3 regions of the Micromonospora sp. WMMD1155 genome follow, and region 1 is predicted to be linked to each of the others. Evidence: riboswitches for the same ligand, from Rfam matches in the RefSeq annotation. Region 1 holds a riboswitch; each other region holds the start of a gene.
What was found. A riboswitch is a leader RNA that binds a small molecule or an ion and turns the genes downstream of it on or off. The one in region 1 is predicted to bind cyclic di-AMP.
Positions count from the first base shown of each region.

Region 2: another riboswitch for cyclic di-AMP. It lies ahead of O7617_RS02415 (C39 family peptidase); the one in region 1 lies ahead of O7617_RS19915 (hypothetical protein).
Region 3: another riboswitch for cyclic di-AMP. It lies ahead of O7617_RS09490 (hypothetical protein); the one in region 1 lies ahead of O7617_RS19915 (hypothetical protein).

Region 1 is NZ_CP120742.1:4,302,317-4,312,175, forward strand. Features, by position in the region: gene O7617_RS19860 (DsbA family protein) at 1-287, opposite strand, end outside; gene O7617_RS19865 (redoxin domain-containing protein) at 284-781, opposite strand; gene O7617_RS19870 (BON domain-containing protein) at 875-1,561, opposite strand; gene O7617_RS19875 (hypothetical protein) at 2,056-2,454, opposite strand; gene O7617_RS19880 (hypothetical protein) at 2,583-2,723, opposite strand; gene O7617_RS19885 (STAS domain-containing protein) at 3,111-3,473, shown strand; gene O7617_RS19890 (5'/3'-nucleotidase SurE) at 3,484-4,311, opposite strand; gene O7617_RS19895 (PfkB family carbohydrate kinase) at 4,308-5,303, opposite strand; gene O7617_RS19900 (SRPBCC family protein) at 5,452-5,919, shown strand; gene O7617_RS19905 (hypothetical protein) at 6,239-6,409, opposite strand; gene O7617_RS19910 (hypothetical protein) at 6,476-6,991, opposite strand; gene O7617_RS19915 (hypothetical protein) at 7,111-8,124, opposite strand; cyclic di-AMP (ydaO/yuaA leader) riboswitch at 8,180-8,311, opposite strand; gene O7617_RS19920 (cation diffusion facilitator family transporter) at 8,425-9,342, opposite strand; gene O7617_RS19925 (AAA family ATPase) at 9,449-9,859, opposite strand, start outside.
Region 2 is NZ_CP120742.1:583,278-593,136, reverse strand. Features, by position in the region: gene O7617_RS02430 (acyltransferase) at 1-711, shown strand, start outside; gene O7617_RS02425 (hypothetical protein) at 806-1,192, shown strand; gene O7617_RS02420 (hypothetical protein) at 1,325-2,095, shown strand; cyclic di-AMP (ydaO/yuaA leader) riboswitch at 2,381-2,522, shown strand; gene O7617_RS02415 (C39 family peptidase) at 2,767-3,603, shown strand; gene O7617_RS02410 (alpha/beta hydrolase) at 3,738-4,484, shown strand; gene O7617_RS02405 (CDP-glycerol glycerophosphotransferase family protein) at 4,489-6,159, opposite strand; gene O7617_RS02400 (bifunctional cytidylyltransferase/SDR family oxidoreductase) at 6,193-7,710, opposite strand; gene O7617_RS02395 (ABC transporter ATP-binding protein) at 7,846-8,622, opposite strand; gene O7617_RS02390 (ABC transporter permease) at 8,657-9,550, opposite strand; gene O7617_RS02385 (TetR/AcrR family transcriptional regulator) at 9,729-9,859, shown strand, end outside.
Region 3 is NZ_CP120742.1:2,112,962-2,122,820, reverse strand. Features, by position in the region: gene O7617_RS09500 (MarR family winged helix-turn-helix transcriptional regulator) at 1-315, opposite strand, end outside; gene O7617_RS09495 (carbonic anhydrase) at 511-1,224, shown strand; gene O7617_RS09490 (hypothetical protein) at 1,384-2,403, opposite strand; cyclic di-AMP (ydaO/yuaA leader) riboswitch at 2,408-2,538, opposite strand; gene O7617_RS09485 (YibE/F family protein) at 2,705-4,075, opposite strand; gene O7617_RS09480 (heavy metal translocating P-type ATPase) at 4,504-6,462, shown strand; gene O7617_RS09475 (metal-sensitive transcriptional regulator) at 6,469-6,765, opposite strand; gene O7617_RS09470 (cation transporter) at 6,855-7,064, shown strand; gene O7617_RS09465 (hypothetical protein) at 7,078-8,025, shown strand; gene O7617_RS09460 (heavy metal translocating P-type ATPase) at 8,038-9,859, shown strand, end outside.

The DNA.
Region 1 (9,859 bases):
TGCATCTCCCAGAACCGGCCCCGCACCCCGGCGGCCTCGGCCGTCTCGGCGGCGCGTTCGGCGTACGGGTGGACGTTGGCGATCGGGAAGTACCGGTAGACCAGCCGTACGGTGTCGGCCCGCTGCCGCAGCAACTCGTGCAGGTTCGGGTACGCCGCACCGCAGAACTGGCACTGGAAGTCGCCGTACTCGACCACGGTGACGGCCGCGTCGGCCGGACCGCGGATGTGGTCCTCGGTGGTCACCGGGTCCCGGAGTCGGGCGGTGACCTGCAGTGGCGTGGTCATCCGGTCGTCACCTTCCGGTCGGCGGCGAGTTGGTCCAGCGCGTCGAAGATGCCGTCGGCGCCCGGGTTCACCTCGGGCGGCGAGAGATGGCTCCAGGCCACGGTCCCCGTCGGGTCGAGCACCACGAGCGCGCGGGCGGCCTCACCCCGCGGCTGGTACGCGCCGTAGGCGCGGGCCACCTCGCCCTTTGGCTCGAAGTCGGCCAGCAGTGGGAACTCGATGCCCCGGCTCTCCGCGAACGCCCGGTGCGACCAGATGCTGTCCACCGAGAGGCCGAGCACCACCGCCTGGTACTGCGCGAAGACGGGGGCGGCGGACTGGTAGAGCGACATCTGGTCACCGCAGACCGGGCTCCAGTCGGCGGGGTAGAAGGCGAGCACCACCGGTCGGCCGCGGAACTGCTCAGGCCCCATCGGGTCCCCAGCAGGGGTGGCCGGCAGGGTGAAGCCGGGCGCGGCGTGCCCCGGCTGGATCAGCCCGTTCGGATCACTCATGCCCCCAGCCTGCCCCCGGGGTGGGTGAGACGGGCTCACCCACCCCGGGTGGTTCCGTGCCGGGCGGCGCTCAGCGCCGTGCGGGGCGCTCGCTCACCGCAGACCCGGGGCGACGGCGATGTGGTTCTGCACCTCACGGATGCCGGGCGCGGACCACGCCACCTGTTCGACCTCCGCCCGCTCGGGCATCGAGTGGACCAACCCGGCGAGCACCGCCGTGTCACCGTGCACCCGGACGCTGATCCGTTCGGCTTCGGTGGCACCGGCTCGGGCGAGCGCGTCGACGATCCGGTCGGCCAGGTTCCGACCGTCCGGTGGGGCGGCCGGTCGGACGGCGATGCCGTTGCTCACCCCGCGTACGCCGGTCAGTCGGCTGACGGCCCGCTCGGCGGCGCGGCGCTGGTACTCCCACTCGACGTCGCCGTGCAGCGTCACCCAGCCCGCCGAGACGGTGACCTGGAGCTTCTCGATCGGCACGAACGCGTCCCACTCCAGTGCGTGGCTGGCGGCGGCGGCCAGGTCGGGGTCGGTGCGCTCTGCGCCGTCGGCCAGTTGTACGGCCAGGTCGTTGGCGACCGCCCGAACCCGGGCGACCCGGTGTGCGGCCCGTTCGGCGGCCCACTTCTTCGCGTAGCTGTCCACCCGGCCGGTCAGTGTGACGACGCCCTCGCCGACGGTCACGCCGATCTCGTGCGGCTGCACCCGTGGTTCCCAGGTCAGCTCGTCGAGTACGGCGGACTGGATGTCCTGGTCGGTACGGCTGATCTCCGCGATGGCCATCTGTCCTCCTCCCGTGCTCCGTCGGCGAACCGGGCGGCGACTCGCAGCCGGAGGCCCGCCGACGTCGAACCTGCCGCAGCCTCGGGTGAACCGTCCTCGCCCGGAAGGGGTGACGACACGGTCGGCGCGGACCGTCTCCCACCCGTGGGAGCGCTTCCATTACGAGCGCATTTCGGTTACGGTAATCGCGTTCCTCGATCGCGGGAGCCGTCGCGTCGGGTGGTGGAGTCAGGGCAGCTCCGTCCGTCCCCGGCGTCGTGCTCGTCCCCCGGGCCACGACGTTCCCACTCGGTCGACCCCGTCCCCCGGGGTGTGCCCACCACCACCACCACCACCATCACCACCACCACCCGAGCACCGGTCCGCCGGGCCGCCTGAGGGGTCCGGCACCCGGCGGACCGGTTCCACCCCGTACCGACCCCAGCGGTACGGGCCCCGTTCGACCTGGGTCGATCGGGGCCCGTGGGATGCGCGGTGCGGGGGAAGGTCGTCGGTCAGACCGCCGGTGAGTTGGGGCGATCCACGTCGACGAACTCCACGTCGTCGACGGTGGAGTCGTCCCGGCTGCCGGCGGCCCGCGCGGCGGAACCGACGGCCCAGCCGACCGCCGCGCCGACCAGGGCCGCGCCGATCAGCAGGGTCCAGGGCAGAGCCGGCTGGCGACCGGCCAGCGCGTCGAAGGCCAGCGAAGCACGGCGGCGTGCCTCCTCGGCGGCGGAGCCGACCAGGTCACCGGCGCCATCGGCCAGGTCACCGCTGTTGCGACGGGCCGACCGCGCGGTGTCCCGCACACTGTCTCCGGCGGAGCTGACGGCGGAGACCAGGTGCTCCCACGCCTGGTCCGCGATCCGCTCCGGCTTGCTGCGGCGATCCAGCAGGTTGGTTCCGAACATCGTGGTTACCTCCTCGGGTGCCGTAGCCGCCGGCCACTTCGGACTTCGGCGTCTGTTCAGCGCGTCACGGTTCGCCTACCCCGCCAGTGCCCAGGGTCGCCCGCGCGCAAACCCGGCCGGGCGGTACCTCAACGCACCGCCACCGCCGTAGCGCCCCTGGCGAAGTCGTCGTCATCGTCGTCATCGTCGCCGCCTCCGCCGAAACCGCAGGCCAGCACCAGGGCGAGCAGCACGCCGACGCCAGCCAGCCCTGCAAGTCGCTTGATCATTGAAGGTCCTCTCCGTCACGGTGGGTGTCCCGGCCCGATGCTAGGACGGGTCGGCAACCACGGGCACCGATCCGGCCGGGGGTCGTGGACGACACGCCGGTGGCACGCGGGATGGGCGTACGTCGTGGGGCGGTTGTCGGGCGCGCCGGGTCCGGACGGCTACCCTGGTCCGGCGACGCGTCGGTCACGACTGATCGACGAGCCGCAGATAACGAAAAGTGTTGAGTAATCAGATACTGAAAAGTACGGATATGGGCCGCTTTGTTGGCTCGGATCCGCGAATTGCTCATCCCGAGGGGTGGCGACCGAGGCCGTTGGAGGAATACTCTCGGTCGCGGCCCGCGTACTGATGAGGCGCCCGGGGGACGGGCGGGTGGAGGTGCTCGCGTGAGCCTGTCGATCGTGAAGTCGGTTCTGTCCGGTGGTGTCGTGGAGATCGCCCCGCGGGGCGAGATCGACGTCGACACAGCGTACGAGGTGCGCGAAGCGATCGCGGAGGTGCTGGCCAAGGGTCGGCCCCTGCGCATCGAGCTCAACATGAGGCTGGTCACCTTCATCGACTCCGTCGGCATCAGCGCCATGGTCGCCGGCTTCCAGACGGCCGAGGTCAGCGACGTCAAGCTGGTGGTGACCGAACCGAGCCGGTTCGTGCACCGGCAGCTCTGGGTGACCGGTCTGCTCGGCCTGTTCGGCGCTCCGGAGCCCTACTTCGCCGGGGCCGCCACCCCCGAGGTGCTGCCGGGCGCCTGACGCCCCCGCGTCAGGTCTGCTCGTCCAGCCCGGTCAGGTCCACGTCGGCCGCTTCGGTGACCGCCCGGATGGCCGTCACCGACGCGTACCCGGCGGCCAGCAACGCCACGTCGGTGCCGGGCTGTGCGGCCTGCCCCGGCTCCTCCAACGAGGTACGCACGTAGCCGTGCCCGGATTCGGCCACCGTCATCTGCACCTGGCCGAAGCTGGCCAGCGCACCTCGACGCACCCCGCGCAACTCCCCGTGCGGCAGGTCCGGTGCGTTCACGTTCAGCACGCTCTCCAACGGCGCTGAGGTCAACCGGGGGAGCAGATCCAGGGCGACCCGTGCGGCGGTGCTCCAGTGCCGTTCGGCGTCGCGTACCCGGGCGGCGGCGTCCACCGCGGCACCGCCGCTCGCCGCCGTCGCCTCACCCGCGGAGAGCACGTCGAGGGAGACCGCCATGGCGCGACACCCGTTCGTGGCGGCGGTGAACGCGGCCCCCACCGTTCCCGAGTGCAGCACCGCCCGGCCGGCGTTGGCGCCCCTGTTGATTCCGGAGAGCACCACCGACGGGGGCGGACCGAACGCGCCGTGCAGGGCGATCAGCGTGATGAACCCGGGGGAGCCGCCGACTCCGTACGCGGGCACTCCCGCCAGGTCCGGTAGCGGATGATCGTTCACGACGACCCTCCCGTCCCGTTCCATCGCGCTCATCGCGGCGCTGGTGCCGCTCGCCTCCTCCAAGGGCGCGGCGACCACCACGTCCAGGCCCCGCTGCACGGCCGCCCAGGCGAGTGCCTGGATGCCGGGTGCTGCTATCCCGTCGTCGTTGGTGATCAGGACCCGCAGGGTCATCGGTCGACCACCCGGTCGGCCAGCTCCTCGGGGGTGGTCCGCTCCTGTGGCCGGCTGTCCGCCGGTACCAGCCGGACCCGGTCCACGAGTCCGGTGATCGAGTCCAGCCGTCCGGTGCCCAGGCCGTGCCGGGTCACGTTCAACGCGCCGGCTGCGGCGCCGGTCCGGATGGCGGTCCGGATGTCCCCGCCGCCGGCCACGACGGCGGCGACCCCGGCGGTCATCGAGTCGCCCGCGCCGCGCGGATCGGCCGCCTCCAGCCGGGGCATCTCGACCTCGAACAACTCCCCGTCGATGAGCGCGAGCGCCGGCTGGTCGGCCCGGCTCACCACCACCGTCTCGGCACCGGCCGCGTGCAGCTCGTACATCGCCCGGGTCAACTCCACGCTGTCGTCGGTGCGGGCGCGGCCGTCGCGGATCAGCTCCTCGTGGCTCACCTTGAGGAAGAACACCCCGCTCTCCAGCACCGCGGAGAGATGATCGCCGGAGAGGTCGACCACCACCCGGCCGCCGTTGGCGCCGAGGTCCGCCGCGAACCGCCGGTACAGGTCGGCGGGGACGAGCCACGGCTCGTTCGGCCCGCTGAGGATGCTCACGGCCGCCGCCAAGCCCTCCCCGAGGGCCAGGTTGTACAGCTCGTCGAGTTCGTGTCGGCTCAACGGCTGCCCCGGCACGTCCGCGATCTCCTCCCGGGACCCGCCCCGGCGGTCGTGCACGTACCCGCCGCTGCCGGAGTCACGGACCACCATCTTGAGGTCGACGCCCTCGCTGACCAGCAGCGGCTCCAGCACCTGCCCGATCTCGCCGCCGAGGGCGGCGCAGAGCACCACGTCGACGCCGAGCGACATCACCATCCGGGCCTGCCAGACGCCCTGCCCGCCGGGGTGCAGGTGCAACTCCGGGTGGTCGTTGGGCTGGTCCACGGTCACCGTCAGCTGTGGCGTTGGCGCGAAGACCATCACGTGCCCGCTCACCGGATCGTCGCCGTTCATGGTGTCCACCCTCAGCACGGTTGGGTTATTCATCACTAATGCGACAAATAGTAGCTTGCATCCCATCCTCCGACGCCCGCCCAGCGGGGCGTTGCCAGCCAGACATCGGTAGGGGACGATCGTGCGACAGTCGACGGCGGGAGACGGTGTGCTCAGCAGCGATACCTTCAGCTACACCGTTCAGGCCCGATGCTCGGTCGCCCACGCGGCCGCGCTGCTCAGCGACCTGACCCGGCAGGGTGAGCTGCACCCACTGATCGTCCGGGTCCGCCGACTGCCGCCCCGCCCCGGCGCGCAGGCCAGCTACACGATCAACGACCGGCTGGCGGCCGGCCCGCTGCGCTTCACCACCACCTACCACGCGGACGTACTGAGCAACGAGGACGACGAGATCGTCATGGTGGCCCGTCAGTGGCCGGCCACCACCGTCCACAACCACACCCGGCTACGCCCCGAGCCGGACGGCCTGGTCCGCGTCGACGTCGAGATCACCCTGACCGCGCCGACACCGCTGTTCCGGTACGCGTTCCGCCAGGCCCGTGCCGCTCACCTCGCCCTGGCCACCCGCCTGGGCCCGGCCCTGGAACGCGCCAGCAACCCCCCACCCACCACCTGACCCCGCGCGTGCGCGCCCCGCGCGTGCGCGCCCCGCGCCTGCGCGCCCCGCGCGTGCGCGCCCCGCGCGTGCGCGCCCCGCGCGCCGCGTCTCGCGTCTCGCGCCGCGCGCCAAGATCCGAGCAACATCCCGGATGTTGCTGCCTCCGGGGCGCAGGAGGCAGCACTATCCCTGATGTTGCGGGGATCTTGAGGTCGAAACACCCGGCGCGACCGCCCGGAGCGGATCGGCGAGCCCGCAGCCGTCAAGGCCACGCTCGATCATGGATGTAGTGGCCTGATGGTGCCCAGGAGACCCCTGCATCATGGTTGTAGCGCGATCATGGTCCCGTGGTCACGGTCGGGGTGCGGTCGCGGTCGGGGGGCGTGGCGGCGGTCGGGGGTGTGGGTTCGGTCAGGCGCGTGGTCGCGGTCGCGGTGTGGTCACCGCTGGGCTCCCCGGTGGGCGCGTCGGCGAGGATGTGCAGGCCGCAGGCGTGGGTCGCGGTCACGGCGAGGTCACCGCAGGGGCGTCGGGGCACGGCCACCCACGCGGCGTGGTCACCGCTGTGGCCTGGTCAGGGCGCCGTGGGCGTCGACCTGCGGGCGTTGCTCACGGTGGCTGGTCGGGCGGCCCGCTGCCGTCCCCACGGCTTGTAGGTGGAGAGCACCGTCGCGATGATCATGAGGCTGGTCGACACTGCTGGTGCGATCACCAGGTCGGCGCGGTCCCGCGCGGGCAGGGCGGCGCTCAACGCCCCGGCGTGGCGCAGGTTCGGGGTGAGCAGGAACAGCACCAGCCCGACCATCACCGTGGTGAGCACGAGCTTGACCAGCACCCACCGGTAGCGCAGCAGGCCCCACGGTGTGAGCAGCGCGCTGGCGACGCCGACCAGCCAGACCAGGATGCTCAGTGGCGCGAACAGGACCGTGCCGACCAGCGCGCCGACCGGGTAGAGCACCGCCGGGTCGCCGCCCCGTTGCACGGCGATGCCGAGGGTGAGCAGCACCAGGTCGGTGCCGAGCCAGCCCAGCGAGGTGACCAGGTGCAGGGTGAGCAGCCCCTTGCGGGCGGCCGGTGGGATCCGAGGCATACCGCGATGTTGCCCGTCGACCGCGGCCGGGTCGTCCGACGACCGGCGACATCGGGTGTACGCCCCGCGACGTAGCCGTGGCCGGTGCCCCCGGGCAGGTGGGCACCGGCCACGGGTGGTCAGTAGACGGACAGGTGTACGTGGTTGGTGTGGTCGCTGGACGGGTCGCCGCCCGCCCCGCTGTACGACTTCCACCCGCTGCTGGGCAGCCAGATCTGCCGGTACCAGATCACGTAGAGCACGGCGAGCCGGTCGGCGTTGCGGATGAAGTACGCGGCCAGGTTGTTGCCGTACGTCTTGTCGCCGCCGGTGGCGTCCCCGCCGAAGCCGCCCTTCTGCGCGGCGAAGTCGCAGGCTCGGCCCTTCGGGTGTTCGCCGGAGCCCCCGCTGCGGTGGCAGGAGACGTACCTGGTGAAGCCGGCTGCCTTGGCCTGGTTGAGGGCGTGCAGGGTGCGCGGGGTGATGCAGCCGCTGGCCGGCGTGGGGTCGTCGACGCTGCACGACTCCTTCGGCCAGGAGCCGTCGGAGTTGCGGGGCGCGGCCTTCGCGTTGCTGGTGGAGGTGCCCCGGTTGGAGCCGGTGTCGGCGGTGGTCTGTGGCTTCGGGGCCGTGGCGACGGTCAGGGCCCGCTCGGCCTGCTCCTTGCGCTTGGCCATCACCGCGACCTGCTTGCGTTGTTCGGTGATCTCACCGTCCAGGGCGGCGCGGGTGCGGTTGGCCTGGTCCTTGGTGGTGAGGAGGTCGCGCAGCACCCGGTCCTCGTTGGCGGCCACCGCGTCCAGGGAGGCGGCCCGGTCCATGAAGCCTTCCGGGGTGTTGCTGTTGAGCAGCGCCGAGATCGTGCTGAGTCGTCCGGTGCGGTACGCGACGCCGGCGATCTCGCCGACCTTGCCGCTGCGCTGGTCGAGCTCGACCTCGATGGTCTTCAGTTGGGTGGTGAGCTGCTGCTGCCGCTGCACGGAGGTGTCCAGGGCGCGTTTCGCGTCCAGGTAGCCCTTGCTGGCGGCCTCCAGTTGGGCGCGGAGTGCCGGGGTGCCGCCCTCTTCGTCGGAGTCGGGTGCGGCGGCCCGCTGGCCGGTCGGGGGAGCGGCCGAGGCGGTGCCGGCCGGGAGCGCGACGCCGAGAGCGAGCATCGCGACGATCAGGGCCGCCAGTCGGGCGGCGGGTGGTCGTGCTGGTGCCACTGCGCAGTCCTTCCGTCAGCCGCCGACCGGGTTAGCTGACGGGTTCGGGACGGAAGATCCCTACCGCTGACGCGGATGCACCCCAGGAACGTGGTTCCCCGGTTCGCCCGTGCGGGCGATTAGGCGACGACCACCACCGGCGCCGGGAGGCGCCGCCTGGTGGCGGCCGGGACAGAGCCTACCGGTACCGGTGGGGCCGCTGCAGCGAATGTGACGGACGGTGCGTGCGTCATCACGGTGAATCGACCTTCACCACTCGATGGAGCCGCATTCTCCGGATGCCGCGCCCGGCTCGATCTGCAACGTGGCGTGCTCGATGCGGAAGTCGTCGTGCAGGGCGGTGCGCGCGGCGGTGAGCACCGCGCCGACCTCCGCGCCGGGCTCCATGGTCAGGTGGGCGGAGGCGACGTCCATGCCCGAGGTGAGCGTCCAGACGTGCAGGTCGTGCACCTCGACCACGCCGGGGACTGCGGCCAGCCGGTCGTGCACGGCGGTCACCTGGAGGTGTTCCGGTGCGGCCTGCACCAGGATGCGGATGGCCGCGCGGGCCAGCCGCCAGGTGCGCGGCAGGATGAACACGCCGATGGCGACGGCGACCAGCGGATCGGCCCACCACCAGTCGGTGACGGTGATGAGCACCGCCGCGCCGATCACGCCGACCGAGCCGAGCAGGTCGCCGAGCACCTCCAGGTAGGCGCCCTGGATGTTGATGCTCTCCCGCGCGCCGGCGCGGAGCAGGCCGAACGCGGCGATGTTCGCCAGCAGGCCGAGCACCGCCACCACGAGCATCGGACCGGTGATGACCTCGTGCGGGTCGCCGAAGCGGCGGATCGCCTCGATCACCACGTAGACCGCGACGCCGGAGAGCAGGACGGCGTTGGCCAGCGCGGCGAGCACCTCGAGTCGGTAGAGCCCGAAGGTGCGCTGCGGGTCGCCGGTGGCCCGTCGGGTGGCGGTGATCGCGGCGAGCGCCATGCCGATGCCGAGCACGTCGGTGAACATGTGCCCGGCATCGGAGAGCAGGGCGAGTGAGCCGGTGTGCAGGGCGGTCACCGCCTCGACCACCATCAGGGTGGCGAGCAGCCCGAACGCCGCCCAGAGTCGCCCCCGGTGCTGGTGCGCGGCATTGGCGACGGACCCGTGGTGGTGGTCATGACCTGCGCCCACGTGAATCACCTTCCGCCGCGATCCGGGATCCGGTCCAATGTATGTTCACATCGCAATGTGTGCAAGTGTCAGGGCGGCGGGCTCTCATCGGCCTCATCCGGGCAGGTCAGCCGGTCGGGTCGATGGTGGTGAGTCGCTGGGTGGCCCGGGACAGCGCCACGTACAGGGTGCGTACTCCGGCGCCCGGATCCGCCCGGATCTCGCTCGGCGCGACCAGCACCACTCCGTCGTACTCCATGCCCTTGGCCTCCAGGCTGGTGACCACCTGCAACCTCGGCGCGGCGAGCGCGTCGAGCCAGCCGACGACCTCGTCGCGGCGCGGCACCGGCGTGATCACGCCGACCGTGCCCTCCACCTCGGCCAGCAGGTCGGCGGCCGCCTTCACGGTCGCGGTCTCCAGCCCGGTCGCGGGCACCACCAACTCGACCGGATCGACCCCGGTGGAGCGGACGGCGCTCGGCAGCGGCAGATCCGGGTACAGCCGACGGATCTCCGCCGCCGCCACCGCGAAGATCTC
Region 2 (9,859 bases), 3.6 Mb from region 1:
CCGCTGGCGCTGCCGCTGCTGCGCCGGGCCGGCCCGAAGCTGCTCTGGGTGCTGATCGTCGCGCTGCCGCTGCTGATCCTCGCGCTCTGGCCGGCCCAGCAGTTGGTGCCGGAGGTGAGCCGGTGGTGGTTCACCCAGATCTTCCCGCCGGTACGGTCGCTGGAGTTCTGGTTGGGCGCGGTCGCGGCCGAGTTGATGCGCCGGGGTCTCTGGCGCGGCCCGGGGCTGACCGTCGCCAGCCTGGTCTTCGTGGCCACCTGGGTGGCGGCCGCCCAGTGGATCCGCGCGGAGTTGTGGACCACGCTGCTCGCTGTCGCGTACCTGTTGGTGATCACCGCCGCCGCGGACGCCGACGTGCGGGACAAGCGGTCGCCGTGGCGGTCCCGGCCGCTGGTCTGGCTCGGGGAGGTCTCCTTCGCCTTCTACCTGGTGCACGTCCTGGTGATGACGAGCGTGCTGCGGTTGAGCGGCGACTGGGGGACCGGGTTCACGGGCTGGCGCGGTCCGGTCGTGGTGCTCGGCTTCCTGGTGGTGAACCTGGTTCTCGCCGGGCTGCTGCACCGCTTCGTCGAGACGCCGATGATGCGTCGACTCGCACCGCGCCGCCCGGCCCGTCCGACGACCGTCCCCCGACAACGCGCGGGCGGCCCCGACGCCGCCGCCGGCGGCGAGCAGACCAACGACCGATCACCGTACGTCGACTCGCGCTGACACCGTCCACCCTGCTCAGCGGGGGTTCGGCGCGGCGCTGGACGACACGCCCGTGGTCGGTGCGCCGAGGCCGGTACGGCGGTAGCGTGGGCTCGTGCTTCCGGTCGCGCTCACCTGTCCGCTGTGGTGGGTGGCGCGCTGGGCGACGCGGGTGCTGACCAGCCTCGCCGTCGTCGCGGCTCTGGCGCTCGGCGCGGGCCCGGCCTCGGCCGCCGTGCCACAGTCGTTCGCCCCCGGCACGCTCCCGGCGACCTGCTCGTCCACCTCCACGCAGGAGGGCGTGCACGAGGCGCGGGCGGTGACCGAGCAGCCCGTCGAGGACACCTCCTCGGCGTGGTCGGTCGACCCGCAACCAGCGCCGCCCGCTGAGCAGGTCGCTGTCACGACCGGCCCGCTGCCGGTGGGCGTGGCCGGGTCCGACCGGCTGCCCCTCGGCCACGCCCCGAGCAGCCGGGCACCCCGAGCCCCGCCCGGGCGCTGAGTCACCGGGACGAGCGTCCCGCCGCCGCGCCTGTCGATCCACCAGCTCCGCGCCCCACCGGCCCGTGCTCCGCCGTGGCCCGGTGGCCGGTGCGGCTCCCCATCGCATCGCTCTCTGCCCGAGGTGCCGACCATGGAGACCGCTGTCTTCTACCAGTTCGTGACCGAGGTGCCGCAGGCCGCCGCCATCTGGTCGACGCTGTTCCTGCTGGCCCTCGGCGTACTCGCCCTGCTGGTGGCCCGCCCCGACCGGGACCGGCCCGCGGACGATCCGCCCTCGACCGCCCCCACCGCTCGGGAGGTGGCCGCCGCCGAGGCCGCCGACCGGCGTCGGTACGCCGAGGAGGTGGCGGTCGCCGCGGCCGGCGCGGCCAGGACCGCGCAGCGGCGGCGTGCCGCCTGGCTGACCGCTCAGGAGGAGATGGAGCGGTCCTGGGCCGCCTACGACGAGGCGGACACCGCCGCCCGTCGCTTCGCGGGTGCCGGGGCGCTGCCCACCCCGCACACCCCCCATACCCCGGCCGAGTACGCCGCCCGGGAGCGCTACCTGCATCGCGCGGCGATGGCGGCGTACTGGCGGGGCGACCTGACCATGGCGCAGCTCGGCGACGTGTTCGCGCATCGGCGCGGCTGGGATCCCCGGCGGCACCCGGTCGAGCAGGAGGTGCTGCTCAGCCGGACGATCCGGGACGCGAGGCTGGCCGACTACCAGGCCGCCTCGGCCCGGGAACGGGCCGCCTGGCGGGACGCCGAACTGGCTGCCGACTCGGCACGGGTCCTCGCCACGGAGGCCGGGGCGGCGGCGGTCCGGCTGCGAACCGACCCGCTACCCGCGCGGCGGGCGGTGACCGGCGCGTTCCGACCCGCGGTCGTGGCACGCTGGCGGCCGGCCCGGGCGAGTTGAGCCCGATCCGTGACGTGAGCCGGCTCACGCCGACCGGGAATCGGGCGTCCGGCGCGATCGGCGCGATTCTTCCGGCGAATCCGGTCGCATAGTTGGCGGCCTGTCCGGTTGTCGCCCCCAGGCGTCACCGCAACCGCTTGTCCCATCGAGTCACGTCATCGGCAATACGCGCAGAAATTGCCTCGCCATTTCGGGTTTACGCAGGTGAAGCTGGCTTGGCAGGGGTGCGGACGGGCCAGTACTGTCGTCCCGTCCGGTGCGGTAACCGATCGCAGAAGGCGACGCCGCGCCGACCCGCTCAATCGTGATCAACGAACCGGGGACCCATCAGTAAGTCCGGGGTGAATCCGCGAGCAATGGCCCGCGGTAGGGCGATCTTCCCGCCCGAATCCGTCAGCTAACCCGGTAGGCGGTGTCGGAAGGAGTTCCATCCTCGTGCAGCACCTTTCCACCCCTTGGTTGTTCCCTCGCCTCCACGGCGCAGCGGTGCCCCCGCTCATCCGTCCAGTGACGGTGAGCTGACCCCCGGGTCATCGCCCAACCGCCCGGCCGCGCCGGGCGTTCCCCTGAGCGGTTCACCATCCGCGGACCACGGTCCGCGCGTCGACGCCTGCCCGGACACCGGTTCGGGCGCCGGTGTGCCGCTCTCCCCCCGATCCGTGGAGGACCCCGTGAAGCACACCCTGCAGCGTCAGCTCCGCCGTTTCGCCACCGAGCGCCCGTACCAGATCGTCGCCGCCTCCGCTGCGGCCCTGGCCATCGCCACCACCACCGGCGCCCTGCTCACCACCGCCGACGACGCCCCCGCCGGCCGGCGCACCGCGACCACCGTCGCCGAGATGCGCAGCGACGTCGCCGCCTCCCGTGGTGAGGTGCGCGCGGAATCCCCGTCGGCCGGCGCCGCGCCGACCACCGCCGCCCCGGCCACCAGCGCCGCGTCGCCGGCGGCCAAGGCCAAGAGCAACCCCGACCTCACCCGTAAGCCGACGCCGCCGAAGCCGCCCGCGACCAAGGTGCTGGACTACGACTACGAGGCGCAGAACACGTACTACAACTGCGGTCCGGCGGCCACCCGTAACGCCCTCAGCGCCGCCGGGATCGACCGCACCCAGGAGGAGCTCGGCGCGGAGTTGGGCACCACCGAGATGGGCACCAACTCGGCTGAGGACACCACCCGGGTGCTCAACGCCGAGGTGAAGGGTTCCCCGTACCGGACCCGGATGTTCGCCGGGGCCCCCAGCCCGGCCCAGATGGACCGGCTCCAGGCCGACGTCGTCGAGGCCATCACCGACGGCCGCGGCGTGGTCGCGAACGTCGTCGGCGACGCCGTCGACACCGACGGCGGCTGGCACTCCTACGGCGGCGGGCACTACATCGCCGTCGTGGGTTACCAGGACAACGGCCGTACCGTGCGGATCGCCGACTCGGCCAACGCCGCCGACCCGTCGTACTGGATCACCACGATCGACCTGGCCAACTGGATCGCCAGCCGGGGCTACTCCGCCTGACCCGGGCACGCTGACCGCCGCGGGCGTCGTCCCCCACAAGGGGCCGACGCCCGCGGCGTTCTCGTCGGTGCCGTCGGTGTCCGGCGGAGGCGACGACTCTCGTACCCGGCCGAGAACCGTGGGAGACTGCGGCCGTGGTGGATGAATGGGGTGGTCAAGCCGGTCGTGGGCGGGTCCTGCTGCTCCTGCACGGGATGGGCACGACCGGGGACGTCTGGTTGCCGTGGGCGCCGTTGCTGGAGCAGCGCTGGGCGGGACGGTGGCTGGCACCGGATCTGGCCGGTCACGGTTGGGCGGAGCCGCTGCCGTCGTACACCTTCGCGGGGTTCGCCGACCGGGTGGCGCGCGGCCTGGCGCCCGGCGACCGGCTCGTGGTGCTCGGACACTCGCTGGGCGGGGTGGTCGGCCTCGCGTTGGCCGCCCGCGCCGCCGGGGCACCGGTGGACGCGGTGGTGGGCCTGGGCATCAAGGCCGTCTGGTCACCCGACGAGCTGACCCGCGCGGCCGACCTCGCCGCGCGGCCGGTGAGCTGGTTCGCCACCCGCGCCGAGGCGGCACGCCGCTACCTGCGGGTGTCCGGCCTGGCCGGTCTGGTCCCGCCGGACGATCCGGTGGTGGACGCCGGGCTGCGTCAGGTCGACGGTCGGTGGCGCCTCGCCATGGACCCGACCGCGTTCGCCGTGGGAGAGCCCGACCTGACCGCGCTGCTGGCGGCGACCGACGTGCCGGTCGTGCTGGCGCGCGGCGAGCACGACCCGATGGTCACCGACGAACAGCTCAAGGAGTACGGGGTGCCGGTCGCCACGCTGCCCGGTCTCGGCCACAACGCGCACGTGCAGGACCCGGCGGCCGTGCTGGCGCTGCTGGACCCGTACCGCTGAGGAGCTACACCGGTGTGGGCGCGGCCAGTTCCGGCGTCGGTGCCAGCTCCCGGCGGGCGGCGGTCAGGAACGCCTCGGCGTACGACTCGGCGGGGAAGTCGCCCAGGTAGCGGCGGCGGGTGGCCCAGCGGGCCTCGGCCAGCGGGTCGGTGTCCAGCAGGTCGGTCAGCACACCGTCCAGGTTGGACATGTCTCCGCGCAGCACGTAACCCGAACCGGCCAGCGGGAAGCGTTCCACGAACCGGTCGCCCGCGCCGCCCATGTCGGTCACCGCGTACGGCTTGCCGGAGTAGAGGTAGTCGGAGATCACCCCGGACACGTCGGAGACCAGGGCGTCGGAGGAGTTGACGCACTCGGTGAGGCTCAGCTCCCGGGCCGCCGCGCCGAACACGTGCTGCCGGCCGGTGCGGGCCCGGTCGGCGGCCAGCAGCTCGGTCAGCCGGCCCAACTGGCGTGCCGACGACGGGTTCTGCGTCGTGTACGGGTGCGCCCGCAGGATCACCGTCGCGCCGCGTTCCAGCAGCGAACGCAGCAACCGCTCGGCCACCGGCAGGGAGCAGTAGTCGGCGTCGGCGTGGTGCCCGGTCCAGGTGGGGGTGTAGAGCACGGTGGGGTGGGCCAGACCCCGCGCGGGCTCCGGGCGTACCTGGATCGACTCGACCTGCGGGCGGCCGACCACCACGAACTTCTCGGCGGGGATCCGCACCCCGGCGCGGGCGTATCTGTCGATCGCGGCCGGACCGGCCACGAAGATCCGGTCGAAGATCCCGGACACCGGGTTGGCGCTCGGCGCCTTGTCGCTGTCGCCGTGGTGCAACTGGACGTGGGTGAGCTGGGTGAAACGGATGCAGTGGCTGTTCTTCGCCCCGTGGTTGACGTAGAACGCCGCCCGCACGCTCGGCACCAGCGCCTCGTCCATGGCCCGCAGGGTCGGGCAGTAGACCACCGGGGCGTCGGTGGCCGCGGCGACCGGGGCGAGGAACTCCGGCTCGCGCAGCATGACCAGGAACGGGCGGCCGATCCGCTGCAGGTACGGCAGCCACATGGTGACCTGGTATTCCGAACCGGGCGGGGCCGAGAAGTAGAGCACGAACTCCGGCTGGTGCCGACGCAGCGCGCGGCCCACCGCCCCACCGCCGGCGCCCGGCCGGAACCGCCGCCGGGCCAGGTCCAGCCCGACCGCCCCGGCACCCGCACCGACCAGCAGGCTGGCGAGCAGTGGCACCACGGCCGGCACTGTCAGCGCGGCGGCGACGGCCACCACGGCGAGCAGCCCGAGCAGCGCGGTGCCGAGCTGGTCGGCGACCACCGGCGTCCAGGCGCGAACCGGCAGGTTCGCCGCCCGGATCTCCAGGTTGCCGGCGGTCCGCAGGGGCCCCACCAGCAGCACCAGCCCCAGCAGGACCAGTGCGGTGGCGACCAGCGCCACGTCGAACCCGTCGTCCAGCCGCCGCCAGTAACCCACCAGGACGGCGGCGGCGATCAGCGTCGTCTCCGCGACGAGGTCGGCGCCGGGCCGGACGCGCTGCTCCGCGGCCGCCGCGACCACTGCCGCGACGGCCACCGCCAGGCCCCAGCCGGTGGCGTCGGTGAGCGCCAGCACGACGAAGGCCAGCACGGCCAAGCCGGTGCTCAGGCAGCGGGCAGCCAACTTTCGGACCAGGTCGCCGCGCATGTCGCTCCGTTCGTGGTTCCGCAGGCGTGGGCGTCAGTTGGCCGACGCCGCGTCGGCCGCCGTCTCGACCTGACCCGGCCCGCCCTGCGTCGGCACGCTCGGCGTGCCCGCGTCACCGGGCGCCCGGCGTACGTCGATCACCTGGCCGGTCAGGTCGGAGATCAGCACGTCCAGGGACGACTGGGCGACGGCCTCCGCGGCGAGCAGCGTGTGCTCCGGCTCCTCGCCGAAGGCCCGCGTCCGCATCGGGGTGGCGGTCCGCTCCGGGTTGATGCAGTTGACGCGTACGCCGACGTCGGCCCACTCGTCGGCGAGCGCCTGGGTCAGGTTGACCAGGGCGGCCTTGGTGGCCGAGTAGAGCGCGTAGCGGGCCCGCCCACGGGTGTAGGAGCTGGAGGTGTACAGCAGCAGTTGGCCCTTGGTCTGCTGCAGATAGGGCAGCGCCTGGCGGGCGATGGTCACCGGGCCGACGAAGTTGACCTGGAGCACCCGGTCCATGGTCTCCTCGTCCATCTCGGCGAGTTCGCCCCGCTCCAGGATCCCGGCGGTGACCACCACGTGGTCGATCCGGCCGGTGGCCTCGAACGCGGTCGTCAGCGCGGCCTCGACGTCCTCGGCCCGCTCCACGTGGGTGCCGGTGCTGGAACGGCTGAACGGGAAGACCTGAGCGCCGAAGCGTCGGGCCAGCCCGGTCAACTCGTGGCCGATGCCGTAGCTGCCGCCGAACACCACGATGGTGCGGCCGGTCAGCTCCTCGCTGTAGCTGCGGTGGTCGGTCAGCCGGGGTGCCTGTGCCGCCGCGAGCTGGAAGAGCTTGTCGGCCAGGTGCACGTCGACCGGGTGGGTGACCTTGATGTTCTCGTCCGAACCGTCGATCACCTTGATCGGGGTGCCGGGCAGGTAGCGCAGCACCACGCCGCAGTCGTCGGTGGCGGCGAAGTTCGGGTCGCCCTCGGCGATCCGGTACGCCGCACGGATGGTGGGGGAGCGGAACGCCTGCGGGGTCTGGCCCCGGCGCAGCCGGGACCGCACCGGGATGTCGGTGATGCAGTCGTTGTCGTCCACCTGGATGATCGTGTCCGCGGACGGGATGGCCACGTCCACGGCGTCGTAGGTCCAGAGGGCGTTGACGCACTCGCGCACGATCCGGCCGCTGAGCAGCGGGCGCACCGCGTCGTGGAAGAGGATGTTGCAGTCTTCCGGGCCGACCGCGTCCAGCGCGATCCGGGTGGTGGCGTTGCGGGTGTCACCGCCCTCGATCACCTTGGTGACCTTGCGCAGGCCGGCCTTCTCGACGATCTGCTGGGCGTCGTCCACGTGACCGGACGCCATCAGCACGATGATCTCGTCGATCTCGGGCGCGGCCTCGAAGACCGCCAGGGTGTGCTCGATGATCGGCTTGCCGGCGATCTTCAGCAGCTGCTTCGGGATGCCCAGGCCCAACCGCGTTCCGGTGCCGCCGGCCAGAACCACGGCCACCGTCCGCGAGGGCCGCCATGGCGTCGGGGTCTCCGCTGCGGCGTCCGGGCCAGTGGTCTGGTCCTGCGTCATTGCCGGATCCTCACTCTCAGGGATGCGTTAACGGAAAGTTCCGCCCGAGCGGCGACGGGATGAACCTTAACGCGCGGACCGCGCCGCCCCAACGCGGGCGACGCGGTCCGTGGCGTCGTGTCGATGCCGGAGGTGTTACTTGCTGTTCGCGTACGCCTCGTAGGCCCGGACGACCTCGTCGGTGGGGCCATCCATCCGCAGGACGCCCGATTCCAGCCAGATCGTCCGCTCGCAGGTGTCCCGTACTGACGAGAGCTGGTGGCTGACCAGGAACACCGTGCCCGCGTCCGCGCGCAACTCCCGCACCCGCTGCTCGCTGCGCTTGCGGAAGCCCTTGTCACCGGTGGCGAGCGCCTCGTCGATGAGCAACACGTCGTGCTTCTTGGCCGCGGCGATGGAGAACCGCAGCCGGGCCGCCATGCCGGACGAGTACGTCCGCATCGGCAGGCTGGCGAAGTCGCCCCGCTCGTTGATCCCGGAGAACTCGATGATCCCCTCGGCCTGCCGGGCGACGTCGTCCGGATGCATGCCCATGGCCAGGCAGCCGAGGGTGACGTTGCGTTCGCCGGAGAGGTCGTTGAGCAGGGCGGCGTTCACGCCCAGCAGGGACGGCTGCCCCTGGGTGTAGATCGCGCCCCGGTTGACCGGCAGCAGGCCGGCGATGGCCCGCAGGATGGTGGACTTGCCGGAGCCGTTGGTGCCGATCAGCCCGATCGCCTCGCCCCGGTACGCCGTGAAGGAGATCCCCTTGACCGCGTGCACCTCCCGGATGTTCGGCGCGGAGGTGCGCTTGACCAGCCGACGTAGCGCGGCCACCGGCGTGGTGCCACCGCCGGCGCCCTGGTGGACCCGGTAGATGATGTGCGCGTCGTCCACGACGACGGTCGGGATGCGCTCCTGCGTCGGGGTCATCGTCGCGGTCGCCTCGATGGGCGTGTCGAAGTGCTCAACCACGGCCGTACTCCTGTTCGCCGCGCCAGAAGTAGATGAAACCGCCGATCCCGGCGACCAGCGCCCACCCGGCGCCGACCAGCCAGAGCTGCGTCAACGAGTCGTTGAGCAGCGGCGCCTCCTCGAGCAGCGTGTACCGCGCCAGCTCGATGTAGACCAGCATCGGGTTGTACTGCACGAGGGTCGTCGCCCAGGCGGGCAGCCGCTCGAAGAGGCTGACGCTGTAGAGGACGCCGGAGCCGTACATCCAGGTGCGCAGGACGAACGGCATGACCTGCTTGAGGTCGCTCGCCTTGGAGCCCATCCGGGCCACCAGCAGCACCACACCGGCGTTGAACACCGCCTGCAGGAACAGGGCCGGCACCAGCAGCAACCACTCCAGCGTGATCGGCTCGCCGGTGACCAGCACGATGCCGATCAGCACCACCATCGAGGCCAGCAGTTGCTGGAACTGCGTCAACGTGGTGGACAGCGGCAGGCTGGCCCGGGGGAAGTGCAGCGCCCGGATCAGCCCCAGGTTGCTGCTGATCGACTGGGTGCCGGCCAGGACCGCGCTCTGGGTGAAGTTGAAGATGAACAGCCCGGTGGTCAGGTAGGCGATGTAGTTCGGGATCTCGGCCTGTGCCAGCACCACCCCGAAGATCAGGTAGTAGACCGCCGCGTTGGTGAGCGGTGTGAGCACCTGCCAGAGCTGACCCAGCTTGGCATTGCTGTACGAGGCGACCAGCTTGGCGTTGGCGTACGAGGCGATGAAGTGCCGGTACGCCCATAGTCGGCGGCTGTACTCGACGATGCTGGGGCGCTCACCGGCGACCCGTAGCCCGTGTCGAGCGGCCAGCTGCGCCTGGGTCAGGCCCGTGTCGGGGTCGACCAGCGCGGTGGTGGCCATGGAAATGGCGCTCCGATCTCTGTGCAGACGGGGTGGCTCGCGACGATGGGATCCTAGTGGGAGATGTGCGCGGGGCGCCGCCTCGTCGCTGCGTGGACAGTAGTCCGAAACACGTCGGGACGCAACCGTATCGTCGTTGCGTTACGCTGGTCCGCGTGACCTGCGATAAGAGCCCTGGATGACGACCGAGAAGAGGCGGGCCCCGGCCGGAGCGGCGGTGCTGCGCGACGAGATCACCGCGGCGATCCGGCGCGCGCTGATGCAGGAGCTCGCGGCCGTCGGCTACGGCCGGCTCTCCATCGAGGCGGT
Region 3 (9,859 bases), 2.2 Mb from region 1:
GCCGACCTCCTCGGCGGGCGTATCGGCGAACAGCGCGAGCAGCGCGCCGACCTGGCGGTCGGCCTCGGCGGGGTGCCGGAACCGGCCGGCCGGGTTGAGGGTGTATTCGTTGCGCCGCCCGACGCGGGTCCGGTGCAGGTATCCGCCCGCCTCCAGGTCGGCGACGATCGCCTGCGCGGCGCGTTCGGTCACCCCGACCTCGGCGGCGACATCCCGCAGCCGGGCGGTCGGGTCGCGGGCGATGGCCAGCAGGACGTGCCCGTGGTTGGTGAGGAATGTCCAGTTCCGCCCGCTGCCGGTCGGCGTGCTCGCCATCGTGTGACCGCCTCTCCGGATGTCCGCCCTCGGTGCGTCGCCCAGCCGTCGATTCGGGGTCAACGTATGAAATCTATATCACGCATCCCTTGACGCGTCTTTCGGTGCGTGTGACGGTGGATCCCGAGCCAGCGCCCGCCGCCGGCCTGCCTGAAGCCGTTTGACCAGGTCAGATGCGTCGAGACGAGGTGCGGAATGAGTCATTCCGGGACGACCGGCGGGCAGCCGGGGCCGCAGCGGACTGCCGACCGGGCACCCGCGTCGAGCGGGCCGGTAGGGGCGTACACCGAGTTGGTGGCCGGCAACCGGCGCTTCGTCGACGGCACCCCGCACCACCCCAACCAGGACGCCGGGCGCCGGGCCGCCGTGGCCGACGGGCAGCACCCGTTCGCGGTGATCGTCGGCTGTTCCGACTCCCGCCTGGCCGCCGAGATCATCTTCGACCGTGGGCTGGGCGACCTGTTCGTGGTCCGCACCGCCGGCCACACCGCCGGTCCGGAGGTGCTCGGCAGCGTGGAGTACGCGGTGACGGTGCTCGGCGCCCCGCTGGTGGTGGTGCTCGGTCACGACTCGTGCGGCGCGGTCCAGGCGGCCCGGGAGGCCGCCGCGACCGGCACCCGCCCGCCGGGGCACCTGCCCGCGGTGGTCGACGCCGTGCTGCCCAGCCTGCGCCGCGCCGAGGCCGAGGGTGTGCGGGACATCGACGGCATCGTCGACATCCACATCGCACAGACGGTCGAGACTCTGCTCGGGCAGTCGCCCGTGCTGGCCGATGCGGTGGCCCAGGGGCGGTGCGCGGTAGTCGGTGTGTCGTACCGGCTCGCCGCCGGCGAGGTGCGCCCGGTGGCCGCGGTGCCGGCCGGCTTCACGACCCTCGACAGCGACCCGGCCGCGCCCGCCGCCGCCTGACCCGACCGGAGCCGCTCGGCCGCCGGACGCGACGAGGGCCGTTCGGCCGCCGGACGCGACGAGGGCCGCTCCCTGCCCGACCGGGGCCGCTCGGTCACCGGACGCGACGAGGGCCGTTCCGCGCGACGCGGAACGGCCCTCGGTCGATACCCCTGTGGGTCAGAGCAGCGACATGTGGACGTGGTCGGTGTGGTTCGACGGCCCGCTGTACGACTTCCAGCCGGTCGCCGGGAACCAGATCTGGCGGTTCCAGATCACGTAGTAGATGCCCAGCCGGTCGGCGTTGCGGATGAGGAATGCGGCGACGTTGTTGCCGTACTTCCGGGTGTCCTCGTTGTGCCACGGGGCGAAGCCGCTCTTCTGCAGCGACCAGTCGCAGGCGCGGCCCTTCGGGTGCTCCCACGGCCCACCGGAGCGGTAGCAGCCGACGAACCGGTTGAAGCCGGCCCGCTTGACCTCCTTGTACGCGTGCAGCGTGCGGGGCGTGACGCAGCCGGACGTGGTGGGGTCCTTCTCGCTGCACGACTGTGGCTTCCAGTCGCCGTCGGCGGTGCGGCCGGGGCCGATCTTGGCAACCGGTGACGTGGCGTCAACCAGGCCGCCGGTGAAGCCCTTTCCGCCGACGAGGGAGAGCGCCTTGTCCGCCTCGCTCTTGCGCTTCGCCATCAGGGCGGTCTGCTTCTGCTGCTCGCGGACCTCCGCGTCGAGAAGTTGCTTGGCCTGCTCGGCGCGGGCCTTCACCGCGTTGACCTCGGCGAGCTTCTTCTCGTTGACCATGTTCATCTCGTCGAGAAGCGAGGCGCGCTGGACGAACGCGTCCGGGGCCTTGCTCTCCAACAGCATCGCGAGCGCGCCGATGCGGCCGGTCCGGTACGACTGGGCGGCGATCTGCCCGACCTGTGGGGTCAGCGCGTCCAGGTCGGCCCGGGCCCGATCGACCTCCCGCGCCAGCTCGCCCTGCCGCTTCTTGGACTTGTCCAATTGGGACTTGGCTGCGGAGTAGTCGCGGTTGGCCTGCTCGATGACGTCGGTGAGCAGCTGCGGCTCGCCGTCCTCCTCGTGCCCGGACGGGGTGGGAGTCGTCGGGGCGGCGTGGGCCGGGAGGGGCCCGGCGAGCACGGTCAGTGCGGCGATCACGGCCACCACGGGTGTCAACCAGCGGCGTAGGGGTGCCGTCACAATGTTCCCTTCCGTCGACCGCCGACCGGGTTAGCTGACGGGTTCGGGGCGGAAGTGGCCCCTACCGCTGACGCGGATTCACCCCACGTACCTGGGTCCCCGGCTCGCCGGTTGGCGATTGGGCGGTGGCACCGCAGACGCCGCTTCGCGCCTTCATCGGTGACCGGCAGCGAGGTTACCCGAGAGTCGACCGGGTGAGCTACGCCTGGATGCCGACCAAAAGCGTCATTTCGCCATAGCGGTGAGTGACCAGTGACGCGGTTCTCAGGGTGTGGGCCCGATCTGGTCACGCTGAGGAGTGTCACCATGTCGTATCCGTGCTCCTGTTCGGCTCCGGCCACCGGTCGGCGGCGGTCGATGGGGGTGCGGGCCGCGTCGGGTCGGGCTCGTCGGAGTGACCCGTTCGCGGTGAGATCAGTGCGGCGAGCGCCTCGGCCCGGTCCGGCTGCGGTCGCGGGGCGGTGGCGTCGGCGGGCGACGTGCTGTCCGTGCGACCGGCGGCGGTCACCACCGCGGCCAGCCCGGTGGTCAGCGGCACGGCGGCGATCAGGCCGAGGGTGGCGACCGCGCTGCGGACGATCTCCTGGGCGAGGAACTCGCTGGTGAGGATCTGCCCGATCGGACGCGAATCGGCGGTGAGCAGGAGCAACAGCGGCAGCGACGCGCCCGCGTACGCCAGCACGATGGTGTTGACAGTGGACGCGATGTGCGCCCGGCCGACGCGGGTCGCCGCCCGGTACAACTGCAACCGGGTCAGGCCGGGGTTGGCGTGCGCCAACTCGGTGACGGTGGCCGCCTGGGTGACCGTCACGTCGTCGAGCACCCCGAGGGAGCCGATGATGATGCCGGCGAGCAGCAGGCCGTGCAGGTCCACGTCGCCCTGGAACATCGACAGGGTGGTGGCTTCCTCACTGCCGAAGCCGGTGAGGTGGGTCGCGGCCGTGGCGACGGTGGCGAGCACGCCGGTCAGCACCAGGCTGCCCAGTGTGCCGAGCACCGCCACCGACGTCTGTGCGGTGACCCCGTGCGTCAGGTAGAGCACCACGAACATGATCAGCGCGGCGCCGACCACCGCCACCAGTAGCGGTGACTTGCCCGCGCCGATACCCGGCAACACGAAGGTGAGCAGGATGGCGAAGCTGGCGGCCAGCCCGGCGAGCGCGGCGAGACCCCGCCACCGACCGAACGCGACGATCGCGGCGGCGAAGACGACAGCCAACCACAGCATCGGGGTGCCCCGTTGGTGCTCGGCGACGTTCCAGTTGCTGATGGTGGGGTCGGTCGGGTCGGTCAGCTCGACCAGGATGACCTCGTCGCCGACCTCGACCCGGGGTGCGCCCGGCCCGTCGGGCACCGGCGTCTCGACCTGCTCCCCGGCCGACGGTCCGTCGTCCACACGGACGTCGACAGTGCCGCAGCGGCCGTCACCGACGCGCGGTGTGCCCTCGGGGCTCGACGGCGACGGCGGGCACGGTTCCATCACCACCCGGGTCACCGTGCCGCGGTAGCGCGGCACGTCCGCCTCGCCGTCCGACTGCGGTGACCCGCCGCGCGGCCAGAGGACCAGGGCCGCGATCACGGTGGCGACGAAGAGAGGCACCACGGTCATGACGAGGATCCGTCGCACCCGGGGTGGGGCGGACGGAGCGGGACGGGCGTGGTCGGAACCCAAGGTGAGACTCCCAACGATCCGTTGCGGGGTACGTGTCAGTGGGCCGGTCGGTTCACCGTCACTGCGGAAACGTGGTGGAGGAACTCGACGGTTCGCCGGCTGACGATCGCTCGGTCACGGACAGTCAGGGTCTGACCCGACCGGCTGGCCGCGGCACCACCGTGCGACGGCGACGCTGCCCGTTCGTGCCTCGGTCCACCGGCGGTCATCGTGGGGAATGCTAACCAGCCCGGTCGGGGGACGCAGGTCGTGACGGAGTGTCGGCGGTCGAACCGCTCGCGTGGCGGCTCACCGACCGGCATGTTGGAGACATGGCCGCACCGTCACCGCCCGACCCTGGTCCGCACACCCCGGCGGCGCCGCACGACGAGCACGCCGGGCACGACGAACACGCCGGGCACGACAAGCACGCCGGGCACGATCCCGAGATGTTCCGTCGTCGTTTCTGGGTCTGTCTGGCTCTCACCGTCCCGGTGGTCCTCGCCAGCCATCTGGTGTCGGACCAGGTGGGCCTGAGCTGGGACGTACCAGGCCGTTCCTGGGTGGGCCCCGTGCTCGGCTCGGTGGTGTTCTGGTGGGGCGGCTGGCCGTTCCTCGTCGGCGCGGTGCGGGAGGTGCGGGACCGCGCCCCCGGGATGATGCTGCTGGTCGCGATGGCGATCACCGTGGCCTACGCGGCGTCACTGGCGACCAGCGTGGGCGCCTTCGACCTGGACTTCTGGTGGGAGTTGGCCGCGCTGGTCACCATCATGCTGCTCGGGCACTGGCAGGAGATGAAGGCCATCGGGCAGGCCCGGGGGGCGCTCGCGGCGCTGGCCGCGCTGCTGCCGGACGAGACCGAACGGGTCGCGGCGGACGGACAGGTCGAGGCGGTGCCGGTGTCCGGCCTGCGGGTCGGTGACGTGGTGCTGGTCCGCCCGGGCGGTCGGGTGCCGGCGGACGGTCGCGTCGTCGACGGCGACGCCGAACTGGACGAGTCGATGATCACCGGTGAGTCACGGCCGGTCGCCCGGTCGGTTGGTGACCGGGTGGTGGCAGGCACCGTGGCCACCGACTCGGCGATCCGGGTACGCGTCGAGGCGCTGGGTGAGCAGACCGCGCTCGCCGGGATCCAGCGGATGGTCGCGCAGGCCCAGGGCTCGGGTGGGCGGGCGCAACTCCTCGCCGACCGGTTCGCGGCCGCACTGTTCTACGTGGCGACCGGCACCGCCGTGCTGACCGTGCTGGTCTGGAGTGCGCTCGGCCGACCCGACGAGGCGGTGGTCCGCGCGGTCACCGTGCTGGTGATCGCCTGCCCGCACGCGCTGGGCCTCGCCATCCCTCTGGTCGTCGCGCTCTCCACCGCGTTGGCCGCGCGGTCCGGGATCCTGGTCAAGGACCGGTCGGCGTTGGAGCGGATGCGGACCGTCGGTGCGGTGCTCTTCGACAAGACCGGCACGTTGACCCGGGGCGAGCACGCGGTGACCGACGTGCTGCCGGTGCCGGGTGTCCAGCGGGACGAGGTGCTGCGGATCGCGGCGGGCGTCGAGTCGGACAGCGAACATCCGCTGGCCCGGGCCATCGTGGCGGCGGCCGGGCCCGCCGGACCGCTCCCGGCCACCGGGTTCCGGTCGCTGCCGGGCCGCGGCGTGCGGGCGACTGTCGACGGTACGGAGTACGCGGTGGGCGGTACGGCGCTGCTGCGGGAACTCAGCCTGGCGTTACCGACCGAGCTGGAGACGGCGACCGGGCGGTGGTCGACGCGGGGGGCCGCGGTGCTGCACCTGGTGCGGCTGCCGGAGGCCGTGCTCGGCGCGTTCGCGCTGACCGACGAGGTACGCCCGGAGGCGCGGCGGGCCGTCGACGAGCTGCGCGCCGAGGGGGTCCGGACCATCGCCATGATCACGGGTGACGCCCGGCCGGTGGCCGAGGCGGTCGCTGCCGAACTCGGGTTCCGGCCCGGCGTCGACGAGGTCTTCGCCGAGGTGCTGCCCGCGGAGAAGGACAGCCGGGTGGCCGACCTGCAACGGCGGGGGTTGATCGTGGCGATGGTCGGCGACGGCGTGAACGACGCGCCGGCGTTGGCCCGAGCGGACGTCGGTATCGCGATCGGCGCGGGCACCGACGTGGCGATCGAGTCCGCCGGGGTGGTGTTGGCGTCGTCGGACCCGCGCGGGGTGGGTGCCGTGGTGCGGCTGTCCCGGGCGTCGTACCGCACGATGCGGCAGAACCTGGCCTGGGCGGCGGGCTACAACGTGGTGGCGCTGCCGCTGGCGGCGGGGGTGTTGGCGTGGGCCGGTGTGGCGTTGAGTCCGGCGCTGGCGGCGGTGCTGATGTCGGCGTCCACGATCGTGGTGGCGCTCAACGCGCAGTTGCTGCGCCGGGTCCGTCTCGGGCAGTCGGACTGAGGGCTGTCAGCCGCGCTTCATCAGACGGCCGACCGCCGCCATCATCTCGGTGGCCATCTCGTCGGCCCGGCCCTCGGCCGCCCCTTCGTGCATGCAGTGCCGGGCGTGCCCGTCGAGCAACCCGAGCGCCACCTTGTCGAGGGCGGCCTGGATCGCGGAGATCTGGGTGAGCACGTCGATGCAGTAACGGTCGTCGTCGACCATCTTCTCGATGCCCCGGACCTGCCCCTCGACCCTGCGGAGGCGCGCGAGCAGCTGGTCCTTGCTGGCGGTGTATCCCCGAATCGGGGCGGGTGTGGTCATGCCGGCAAGGATAGCCTACCCCCCGGGGGTATGGTACGGTCGCTTCCGGTGGGATACCCCCACCCCGTACCGGTAAGGGAGACGTTTCGATGGTCAACACGACGTACCAGGTGCAGGGCATGACCTGTGGGCACTGCGTGAGCGCGGTCACCGCCGAGGTCGGTGCCATCGCGGGCGTGCACGGCGTCCAGGTCGACCTCGCGACCGGCCGGGTCACCGTCGACAGCGACCAGCCGTTGGACACAGCTGTCGTCCGGGCCGCCGTCGACGAGGCCGGCTACAACCTCGTCGACGCGTGATCGGAGGGGCGGCATGCGCACGGTGACGAAGCTGGCCGGGTTCGCCGTCGGCCTGGCGGCGGTCTTCGGCACGACGTACGGGATCGGCCGGGTGGTCGACCGCGCCCCGGCGGCCGAGAGCCGGCACGTCGACGGCCCGGCTCCCGCGACGGGCGCCGCCGACGAGGCCGCCGACCGGCTCCCCGGCGGCCTGCTCGTCTCCGACCGTGGCTACACCCTCGAAACCGTCGACGTTCCGGCCGACGAGTTCGCCTTCCGGATCGTCGGGCCGGACGGCCGCCCGGTGACCCGCTACGACGTGGCGCACGACAAGCGGATGCACCTGATCGTCGCCCGGCGGGACCTCTCCGGCTTCCGCCACGTGCACCCCGACCTGGCCCCGGACGGCACCTGGCGGGTCGACACCCCGTTCGACGGCGCCGGGCAGTGGCGGGCGTTCGCCGACTTCGCCCCGACCGGGGGTGAGCCGCTGACCCTCGGTGTGGACGTGACGGTCCCCGGCGAGCTGACCGAACGACCGCTGCCACCCCCTTCGACCAGCACCACCGTCGACGGTTACACGGTGACCCTGACCGGCGCGCCGCAGCCCGGCCGCACGTCACCGCTGACCCTGAGCGTGAGCCGGGACGGGCAGCCGGTCACCGACCTGGAGCCCTACCTGGGCGCGTACGGGCACCTGGTGGCGCTGCGCCGAGGTGATCTGGCGTACCTGCACGTGCACCCGGACGGGACACCGGGGGACGGGCGGACCCGCCCCGGCCCGGCGATCACCTTCCTCGCCGAGGTGCCGTCGGCCGGCAGCCACCGGCTCTACCTCGACTTCCGGCACGGTGGGGCGGTGCACACCGCCGAGTTCACCGTCGTCACCGGCGGCATCTCGACCGGGCCCGTTCCCAGCACGAGCGGACCCGCGCCGACCGGGGGCGCCGACCACGGCACCCCCGGGCACGGGCACAACTGACGGGACGAGACGATGACCACCACCAGCAGACCGCTACCTGAGGCGCCGAACCGGATCGAGTTGGCGATCGGCGGGATGACCTGCGCCGCCTGCGCGGCCCGGATCGAGAAGAAGCTCAACCGGATGGACGGCGTGAGCGCCACCGTCAACTACGCCACCGAGAAGGCGACCGTCCGGTACGCCGACGGCGTCACACCTGACGACCTCATCGAGACCGTGCAGAAGACCGGCTACACGGCCGCGCTGCCCAGCCCGCCGACCGAGGAGCAGTCGGTCGACCCGCTGAAGGGTCCGCGTACCCGGCTCTGGGTCTCGGTGGCGCTGAGCGTGCCGGTGGTGCTGCTGGCCATGGTCCCGGCCTGGCAGTTCGACTACTGGCAGTGGCTGTCGCTGACCCTGGCCGCCCCGGTGGTGGTCTGGGGTGGGTTGCCGTTCCACCGGGCGGCCTGGACCAACCTGCGGCACGGCGCGGCGACGATGGACACTCTGGTTTCGCTCGGCACCCTCGCTGCGTTCGGCTGGTCGCTCTGGGCGCTGTTCCTCGGTGACGCCGGCATGCCGGGGATGACGCACCCGTTCCGCTTCGACATCACCCGCACCGACGGTGCCGGCAACATCTACCTGGAGGCCGCCGCCGGGGTGACCGTGTTCATCCTGGCCGGGCGCTACTTCGAGGCCCGGTCCAAGCGGACCGCCGGCGCGGCCCTGCGTGCCCTGCTCGAACTCGGCGCTCGCGAGGTGGCGGTGCTGCGAGACGGGGTGGAGACGCTGGTCCCGGTGGACCGGCTCGCCGTCGGTGACCGGTTCGTGGTCCGCCCCGGGGAGAAGATCGCCACCGACGGCGTGGTCGACGAGGGCACCTCCGCCGTCGACGCCGGCATGCTCACCGGTGAGTCGATGCCCGTCGAGGTCGGCCCCGGTGACGGCGTGGTCGGTGCCACCATCAACGCGGGCGGGCGACTGGTCGTCACCGCGACGCGGGTCGGCGCGGACACCCAGCTCGCCCGGATGGCCGACCTGGTCGAGCAGGCGCAGAGCGGCAAGGCGGCCGTGCAGCGGCTGGCGGACCGGATCTCCGGTGTGTTCGTGCCGATCGTCATCACGCTCTCCGTCGGCACCCTCGGCTGGTGGCTCGGGACCGGAGCCGGCCCGACCGCCGCGTTCACCGCCGCCGTGGCCGTGCTGATCATCGCCTGCCCCTGTGCGCTCGGCCTGGCCACCCCGACGGCGTTGCTGGTCGGCACCGGGCGGGGCGCCCGACTCGGTGTGCTGATCAAGGGACCGGAGGTGCTGGAGTCCACCCGCCGGGTGGACACCGTGGTGCTGGACAAGACCGGCACCGTCACGACCGGCCGGATGACCCTGGTGGACGTCGTGCCGGTGAGCGGGGAGGACCGGGCCGAGCTCCTCCGCCTCGCCGGTGCGGTGGAGGCCGCCTCCGAGCACCCGATCGCCCGAGCGGTCGCCACGGGTGCCGCCGAGGCCGGTGCGCTGCCCTCGGTGACCGGCTTCCGCAACCTGGAAGGGCTGGGCGTGACCGGCACCGTGGACGGGCGGGTCGTGCTGGTCGGCCGGGCCCGGCTGCTGCGCGAGCTTCAGCTCGACGTACCGCCGGAGATCGAGTGGGCGGTCAGCGAGGCGGAGGCCGCCGGCCGTACGGCGATCGTGGCCGGCTGGGACGGGCGGGCCCGGGGCGTGCTCGCGGTCGCCGACGTGGTCCGGCCGACCAGCCGGGCGGCGGTGGCCCGGCTACGCGCCCTGGGGCTCACCCCGGTCCTGCTGACCGGCGACAACACGACAGTGGCCCGGGCGGTCGCGGCCGAGGTGGGCGTCG